One region of the Trinickia sp. HAY1-2D genome, then DNA from elsewhere that is predicted to be linked to it. Evidence: predicted binding sites of a transcription regulator. Region 1 holds the regulator's gene; the other holds the start of a gene.
The links. The regulator FNR, encoded in region 1, switches genes on or off when oxygen is low (the NO sensors DNR and NnrR bind a similar motif). The targets are predictions, from matches to a motif close to TTGATNNNNATCAA.
Positions count from the first base shown of each region.

Region 2: a site for FNR is predicted at 1,578-1,591, ahead of cydD (thiol reductant ABC exporter subunit CydD). Genes of this name have one in related genera too.

Region 1 is NZ_JBPGWX010000002.1:2,108,769-2,113,189, reverse strand. It holds gene phaZ (polyhydroxyalkanoate depolymerase) at 1-950, shown strand, start outside; gene ACR9ZC_RS17015 (universal stress protein) at 987-1,454, shown strand; gene ACR9ZC_RS17010 (universal stress protein) at 1,522-1,998, opposite strand; gene fnr (fumarate/nitrate reduction transcriptional regulator Fnr) at 2,285-3,064, shown strand; gene ACR9ZC_RS17000 (zinc-dependent alcohol dehydrogenase family protein) at 3,093-4,082, opposite strand; gene ACR9ZC_RS16995 (DUF1488 family protein) at 4,104-4,382, opposite strand.
Region 2 is NZ_JBPGWX010000002.1:2,564,947-2,569,367, reverse strand. It holds gene ACR9ZC_RS19145 (cytochrome ubiquinol oxidase subunit I) at 1-1,474, opposite strand, end outside; gene cydD (thiol reductant ABC exporter subunit CydD) at 1,783-3,597, shown strand; gene cydC (thiol reductant ABC exporter subunit CydC) at 3,594-4,421, shown strand, end outside.

The DNA.
Region 1 (4,421 bases):
TCGAGACGCTGCTGGAGGACACCGACGTCTATGTGACCGATTGGGCCAACGCGCGAGACGTTCCGATAACGGCCGGCAGGTTCGGCCTCGACGACTACGTCCAGACCATCGAACGGTTTTTGCGCATGCTCGGCGGCGCCGGACTGCATGTCCTGGCCGTATGCCAGGCCACCGCACCCGCCGCTGCCGCGGCCGCCCTCCTCGCCGCGTGCGGCGAGCCGGCTCCGCTCAGCCTCACGCTGATGGGCGGTCCCATCGATGCACGCATCAATCCGACGGCGGTCGGCCGCTTCGCGCTCGCGCACAGCATCGGCTGGTTCCGAGACACCCTCATCGATATCGTCCCGCCCGGTTACGCTGGGGCAGGCCGACGGGTCTATCCAGGCTATATTCAACATGCGGCGCTGATGGCCGTGCATCCGGACCGCCAGCTCGCACTCGAATCGCGGTACTGGGCGCACCGGTGGCGCGCAGACAAGACAAAAGCCGCGGAAAGCCGACGCGCGCTCGACGAGTACGCCGCCGTGCTCGACATGACCGAGGACTATTTCCTCGATACCTTGCGGGTCCTCTTTCGCGAGCACCGGCTCGCGCACGGTATTTGGCAGATTGCCGGACGCCGCATCGATGGCTCGGCGCTTGCTCGCACCGCCCTTTGTACGGTCGAGGGCGATTGCGACGATATCACCGGCGCGGGCCAGACGCATGCCGCCCATACCGTTCTCACGTCCGTGCCAAAGCGCTCGAGAATGCGCCTGACGATCGCCGATTGCGATCACTACGGTCTTTTTACCGGAGCCCGCTGGCGCGAAGCGATCCACCCCGAGCTGGCCCGTTTCTGGCGCTCGGCGTCCGCGCGGCGGCGTGGCTCCCCGGTCCGGCCACCCCCGACGGCCAGATCGCGCGCACTTGATTCAGATCAGGCTGCAACGATGAGCGTGCGCCGATGATGCCCGGAAAACGGATCGACTTCGCGGAAGGCCCAAATGTATCGACACATCCTCGCCCCTATCGACGGTAGTGCCACGTCCACGCGCGCGCTCGAGGCCGCGCTCCGGTTCGCCAGCGGTTCCGGCGCCGAATTGCTTGCACTTTATGTCGTGGACGTGCCGGTCATCGGCTCGGAGGCGCCTGGCTACGATCCCAACCTGGTGCGCGATGCGCTTTTCGAGCAGGGAGCGCGCGTGGTCGACGAAGCGATCGAGAAAATGAAAGCCGCCGACGTTACCGGCACGCCGCGCGTGGTCGAGACCAACCCGCTTCGCGACGATATTGCGCATACGATTCTGCGCGTCGCCGAGGAGTGGCCGGCCGATCTGATCGTCATGGGTACCCACGGGCGGCGCGGATTCCAACGGCTCATGCTCGGCAGCGTAGCGGAACGCTTCCTGCGCATTTCGTGCTGTCCGGTTCTCCTCGTCCCGGCCAGCGATGCGGCGTCCGGTGAAAGTTGAGTGCCGGCCCGACGACACGGCGGCATCGATCCGGCACGCCGAGGCCCGGACGAGCCGCGGACTCCCGTCAGAGTTTGCCCGTTGCGCCGCGGGCCACTTCATCGTGGCGCACGAGCAACACCGGCAAATCCACCGAGCGCAGCAACGATTCGGCAACGCTGCCCAGCAACACGCGGCGCACGCCATGGCGACCATGCGTTCCAATGACGATGAGTTCCGCCCCACATTCCGCGGCGACGCGAGCGATGACCGAGGCTACGCTTTCGCCGTACGCGTCGACGACACGCGGCGTGCCCTCGACCCCTCCCGCCTTGAAGACTTCTTCGGCTTCCTCGAGCGCCGCCGTCGCCGCCTCGATCGCCTCGGGGCTCGCGCCCTCACCGCCCTGATAGACCGCACCAACGTCCACCAGTTGCGGGGCGTGCTCCACGACGCAGACCGCGACGATCGACGCGCCCGAAGCGCTGGCGATCTTTACGGCCTCGTCGAGCGCAAGACGCGCTGCGCGGCTGCCGTCAATGGCAGCCAGAATACGTGTGTACATGATGGTTCTCCGGGGCACCGGCCCACTGCATCGATCATTGATGCAATAAGTGTGCGACCCGCGAGGCCTGCGCGGCTTGATGCCGATCAACGAGCGATCGGGGGCGCCGCCATGCCTGACGAATGAGCCGATTCCTGCGCGACCGTAGGAAAATGCTTACAAAGCGCCGTCGATACCTACCCCAGTTTCGTATCGCGCTGATATTTTTTTCGCGGGGCGCTGGCCATACTCACTGCCATGAAAGATCACGTGCGTGCTGCCGCGCGCGTCACTGGCGGAGGCCACCATGTTGCTCGAACTGGATTTCCCCCGACAAGAAGGCCCATCCCCGGCCCCGCAGGAGACGTCCTGGGATGCCTACAGTCGAAAGCTACCGTCGTCTGCCAAGGAGGGTTGCTCGACCTGCTCGCTGCGCTCGGCCTGCGTCCCGGATGGGTTGACCGCTCAGGAAATCGCGCGCTTCGATGCGATCGTCAACACGACGCGGACCATCAAGCGCGGCGAAGCGCTGTACCGTACCCACGATCCGTTCGAGAGCATTTATGCCGTGCGGGCCGGTTCGTTCAAGACCGTCGTCATGCACCGCGATGGCCGAGAGCAGGTCACGGGTTTTCACCTTGCGGGCGAAGTGCTCGGGCTCGACGGTGTCTGTGCCGAACGACACAGCAGCGATGCGATAGCCCTCGAAGACAGCAGCGTATGCATCATGCCTTATTCGCTACTCGAATCGATGTGCACGGAATCGAAGCAGTTGCAGCGGCAAATGCTGCGCACGATGAGCAGCGAAATCGTGCGCGAATCGTCGCTCATGATGCTGCTCGGCACGATGAGCGCCGAGCAGCGCGTCGCCACGTTCCTGCTCAATCTATCGAGCCGCATGAAGGCGCGCGGCTACTCGGCCGCCGAATTCAACTTGCGCATGACGCGCGAGGAAATGGGCAATTACCTCGGCATGAAGCTCGAGACAGTCAGCCGTATGTTCTCCAAATTCCAGCGCGACGGGCTGCTCGAAACCCACGGCAAAAAAATCCGCATCGTCGATCTGACCGCGCTCGAAGCGGTTTGAGCCCGCCGATATACGCCCTCGAGTTGCGTCAATCGCCGGTCGTCAACACCGCGGCGCCGGTGAGGCGGCCCTCGCGCAAGTCGGACAGTGCCCGGTTGGCCTCGCGCAACGGATAGAGCGTCGTCTCGATGCGCAGCGGCACCTGGCCCGCGATCCGCATGAACGCGTGTCCATCTTCGCGCGTCAGATTTGCGACCGATACAAGGCGCCGTTCACCCCAGAGCAGGTCGTACGGAAAGGACGGAATCGCGCTCATGTGGATGCCGCCGCAGACCACGATGCCACCTTTGACGACGGCGGCCAGTGCGGCGGGCACGAGCGCGCCGACCGGTGCAAAAATAAGTGCCGCATCGAGCGGTTCGGGCGGTGCGGCATCGCTGCCGCCGGCCCAACGTGCGCCGAGTCGGCGAGCGAGCTGCTGCGCGGCCGTGTCGCCGGGCCGCGTGAACGCATAGACGATCCGCTGCTGATGGCTGGCCACTTGCGCCACGATGTGTGCGGCCGCTCCGAAGCCGTAGATGCCGATACGCCGGGCGTCGCCGGCCATCGAGAGCGTGCGATATCCGATGAGGCCCGCGCACAATAGCGGCGCCGCTTCCGCGTCGGAGTAACGAGCCGGTATGGGCAGACAATAGCGGCTATCCGCGGTAACCCACTCGGCATACCCACCATCGAGCGTGTAGCCCGTGAACGCCGGCCGATCGCACAGGTTTTCGCGGCCGCCGCGGCAGTAGCTGCATTGCCCGCACGTATGGCCGAGCCAGGGCACCCCGACGCGCTCGCCCAGCCGGAATTCGGTGACGCCCTCACCCAGGCCCGCGACGACACCGACGATTTCGTGCCCCGGTATGACGGGCGTCTTGGGATGGGCCAATTCCCCGTCGACCACATGCAAATCGGTGCGGCACACCCCGCATGCGCGAATGCGGATCGACAATTGCCCGGGGCCGGGCGTCGGATCCGGCAACTCGCGCTCGCTCAAGTGCGGGGACCGGCCGTCGAATACCATCGCGCGCACGTCGTTGTCTCCCGGTGCGAGTCAAGCGTCGTGAAAACGGAAAAACCCGCTATGCAGCAGCACCGGCTTCTTGCCGAGTTCTTGCAACAATTCGCGAGCGGCTCGTTCGATGGCGTGCCGATGCTTTTCGAACGCCGCAAGGACATCCTCTTCCCGGAGCGACTGGGCGCCAAAGTGGTCTTCGAGCGCCTCAGCGGTAATTGCGCATTGGACGCGCTCGCCATCGACGAGCGCCGGGAACGCGAGCACCAGGTCGCGGCCGCAGTACTCGGGAGCCTCGATCGGAAAAGAGATATGCATAGCGCCCCCTTTGCGGCAACCGTGCCGCGGCGAATCCAT
Region 2 (4,421 bases), 460 kb from region 1:
TGACGATGAATACCGAATAGAGCAGCAAGAAGCCGGCGAGCGAAAAGATCATGTATCCGACGCTGTGGCTGGACGCCGACATCCAGGTGGGTAACACACCATAGACCGACCACGGCTGGCGTCCGACCTCGGCGGTGATCCAGCCGGTTTCGCACGCGATGAACGGAACCGGGATCATCCATGGCGCGAGCTTGAGAAACCGGCGCCGGCGATGCACGTCCCCGCGTAATGACAAGATGACGGCGATCACGAAGTAGGCCAGCATCGAAATGCCGCAGGCCACCATGATGCGGAACATCCAGAACATCAGAAATACGTTCGGCACCGTGTCTTTCGAGGCCTTCGCGATATCGGCTTCGGTCGCTCGCTCGACGTCCTGGCCAGCCGCATAGCGCTTCACGAGAAACCCGTAGCCGAGATCGGCCTTGTGTGCCTCGAACTGCGCGAGCGCCGCGGCGTTGGTCGGATCGGCGCTCAACACCTTCAATGCGGCGACAGCGGGAATGCCGTTTCTGATCCGTTTCACCGCATCGGCTTCGATGCGGTCCACGCCCGGCACCGTCGTATCGAACGTGTGGGTAAGAAGCGGCGTGAGCACGTAGGGGATCTGCAGACTCCAGGCGTTGCGGCGCTCGCTGTTGAGCGGCCATGCCGCGACGTTGAAGGGCGCCGGTGCGGGCTCGGTCTGCCAGAGCGCTTCCATTGCCGCCAGCTTCGACGGCTGGGCATGGCCGCCCACGAAGCCTAGCGCATCGCCGAGCGTAATGACGCCGGCTACCGAGAGCACACCGAACAGACTGGCCATCCGAAACGAGCGCTTGGCGAGCTCCATGTGCCGGCCGCGCAGCATATAGAAGGCACTGATGCCCGTCACGAAGATGGCGGCGGTCACATAGCCGGCAATGCTCGTATGCACGAACTTGGTTTGCGCATCTTCGCTGAAAATCAACGCACTGAAGCTTTGCAGTTCCATGCGCATCGTCACGGGATTGAAGGCGGCCCCTTGCGGGTTCTGCATGAAACCGTTGGCCACGAGAATCCAGAGCGCCGAGAGATTCGAGCCGAGTGCGACGAGATAGGTGACGGCGAGATGCTTGCCTTTCGAAAGCCGCTCCCAGCCAAAGGCCATGAGGCCGACGAACGTCGATTCCATGAAGAATGCCATCAGGCCTTCGATGGCGAGCGGCGCACCGAAGATATCGCCAACGAAGCCCGAGTAGAACGACCAGTTGGTGCCGAACTCGAACTCCATCGTGAGACCGGTCGCCACGCCGAGCGCGAAATTGATCAGAAAGAGCTTGCCCCAGAACTGGGTGATATCGCGGTAGATCGGCTTTCCGGTGATGACATAGACGGTCTCCATGACCGCCAGAAGAAACGACAGCCCCAATGTGAGCGGGACGAACAGAAAGTGATAGAGCGCGGTCGCGGCGAACTGAAGCCGCGAAAGCTCGACCACGGTATTGCTGATCATGTGAAGCTCCGGTAATAGGCGTTGCCGAATCGTGCGAATGATGCGAACCGTGTGTCGGCAAAGACCCGGCACGAACGCGCGAACGCAACACGTTCGACTGTCGTTGATTTTAATTAAGCGCGGCTCGATTTCTTGCGGCATACCGTCGCAAGAACCACGCAAGCACGGGGCTCAGCGCGTCTCCGCGTGCCGGCCATCGTTTCGCGCGAGCGCGGTTCTGTTAAGGTGCGTGCCGGTACGGTTGCATCGTTGTTCGCATGGGTGCGACATCGTGCCGCGATGTTTTTATATGTTCGAGCTTCAAGAGCATGAGCCCCGATTCTCAGTTGAAAAAGACCCTGGATGCATGGCTTGCGCGGCGCGCGGACGGCATACGTGCGCCACTCGGAATGGCCGTCGCAATGGGACTGACGGCAGGAGTCGCCGTGATCGCACAGGCGGCGTTGTTGGCGTGGATCGTCAACGCCGTCATCCTCCGCGGCGCCGCGCTCGCGACAGTGTGGCCGGCACTGGCGGCCATGCTGCCGGCGATCGGCTTGCGCTTCGTCGCCGTGCAGGCGGCGCAGCGATATGCGTTCGCCGGCGCGGCGACCGTGCGCACCGCGTTGCGCGCGGAGCTCGTTCGCAAGATCCAGGCGCTCGGTCCCGCATGGCTTGCGAACGAATCGAGCGGTGCGTTATCGAGCCATCTCGTCACGGGAGTGGAGGCGCTCGAGGGCTACTATGCACGCTGGCTTCCTCAGCGCGCGTTGAGCGCGCTCCTGCCGCTCGCGCTCGTCGTCGTGATATTTCCGCTCGACTGGGTATCGGGTCTCGTGCTCGTATTGACTGCGCCGCTCATCCCGCTTTTCATGACGCTGCTCGGCAAGGATGCGGTGGCCGCGAACCAGCGCCAGTGGAGCCGGCTCACGCGCTTGAGCGCACGCCTGCTCGACACGCTCGCGGGCCTCGCGACGCTCAAGCGTTTCAACGCCAGTCGGCGTGAAGCGGAAATCGTCGCTCGCGTGTCCGAGTCGTATCGGCTCAGTACGATGCAGGTCTTGCGGATCGCGTTTTTGTCCTCGGTGGCGCTCGAATTTCTGTCGACGGTCAGCATTGCGATCGTCGCCGTGCTGATCGGCTTCAATCTGCTCTATGCGAAGGTGCATTTCCAGCCGGTGTTCTTCGTTTTGCTGCTCGCCCCTGAGTTCTATCTGCCGTTGCGTACGCTCGGCACGCACTATCACGCCCGCATGGAGGCCATTGCGGCCGCGGAGCGTATCGTCGACATCCTGAGCGCACCGTTACCGGAGCGTTGCGCTGAGCGCGCGACGCTGCACCCTGCGCAGCCTCACCGCGTTCGTTTCGAGCGCGTGTCGTTCGCGCATGCCGAAGGCCGCACCACGCTCGATGCGCTCAGCTTCGTTGCCGAGCCCGGCGAAGTCACGGCCCTGGTTGGCCCGAGCGGAGCGGGTAAGAGCACCGCCCTCAATTTGCTGCTCGGCTTCGCGTTGCCCCAAAGCGGTTCGATTTCGATCGACGACGTGGACCTGTCGGCCATAGACGAAGCCAGCTGGCTCGCGAACGTGGCATGGGTGCCGCAGCGCGCGCACCTCTTCGCCGGCACGGTGCTCGACAATTTGCGGCTCGCTTCGCCCGGCGCCTCGCTCGCGCGCGTGCGCGAGGCCGCCGAGCTTGCGGATGCGCACGAATTCATCGAGGCATTGCCCGCCGGATACGACACGCCTGTCGGCGAGCGTGGCGTGGGCTTGTCCGGCGGTCAGATTCAACGTCTTGCGCTCGCCCGCGCCTTTCTCAAGGATGCGCCCGTGGTACTGCTCGACGAGCCGACCGCCCATCTCGATGCGCGTACGCAGCAACGCATTCATGCCGCAATCGGTCGGCTCGCGCGTGGACGGACGGTGCTGCTTGCAGCTCACCGGCCGGCCACTGCGCAACTGGCGACGCATATCGTCGTCATCGATCGCGGACGTGCCCTCGAGAGCGGATCGCATCGGGAATTGATGTCCCGCGACGGCCTTTATCGCCGCCTGATGCGAGCCTACGACACGCACGATGCGCATGCAGATGCAGATGCAGATGCAGATGCAGATGCAGATGCGATTTCCGGAGTTGTATCGTGAGCGCCTCGCTGCGATCGGACCGGCCGAAGCATTCCCGCGTGCGTCTTGCGCACGAGGCTCGCGCCGATTTCATCCGCCTTGTTCTGCTCTTTCGTCCGTACTGGAAGCGGATGGCGCTCGGTGCAGCCGTCTCGCTCGCGACGCTGCTCGCCAATGTCACCCTCATGGCGCTTTCGGGCTGGTTCATCGCCTCGATGGCGCTCGCGGGTATCGCGCGGACGACTTTCGACTACTTCACCCCGGCGGCCGCGATCCGCGCCTGCGCGATCGTTCGTACGCTTGGGCGTTACATCGAACGGCTCGTCACCCACGATGCCACTTTGCAGCTGCTGGCCCAACTGCGCGTCTGGTTCTACTCGCGTATCGAGCCTCTAGCGCCGGCTCGCCTGGCCGATCTGCGCAGCGCCGATCTCCTGAGCCGCATTCAGTCCGATATCGATAGTCTCGATCACGTTTATCTGCGGGTTCTGCTGCCGATTATCGTAGGCGCGGTGGGTGCAGCGATCCTGATCGCCGCCACGGCCGTTTTTAGCCTGCCGGCGGCACTCGTGCTGTTCGTTTGCCTGCTGCTCGCGGGCGTGGTGCTGCCGGCTTGTCTGCTCGCCCGCGCGAACGAGCCTTCGCGTGCATGCGTGGCGCTGCGCGCGCAAATGCGCGAGGCAGTCATCGACGCCATGCAGGGATCGGCCGAACTGCGTGTCTACGGCGGTGAGGCATGCTATGCGCAGCGCATCGACGCGCTATCGGCGGAACTCGTCGCCAGGCAGGCCGCGGTGAACCGGCTCGATGCACTCTCGCAAGCGACGCTCGTCGTAGCGGCATCG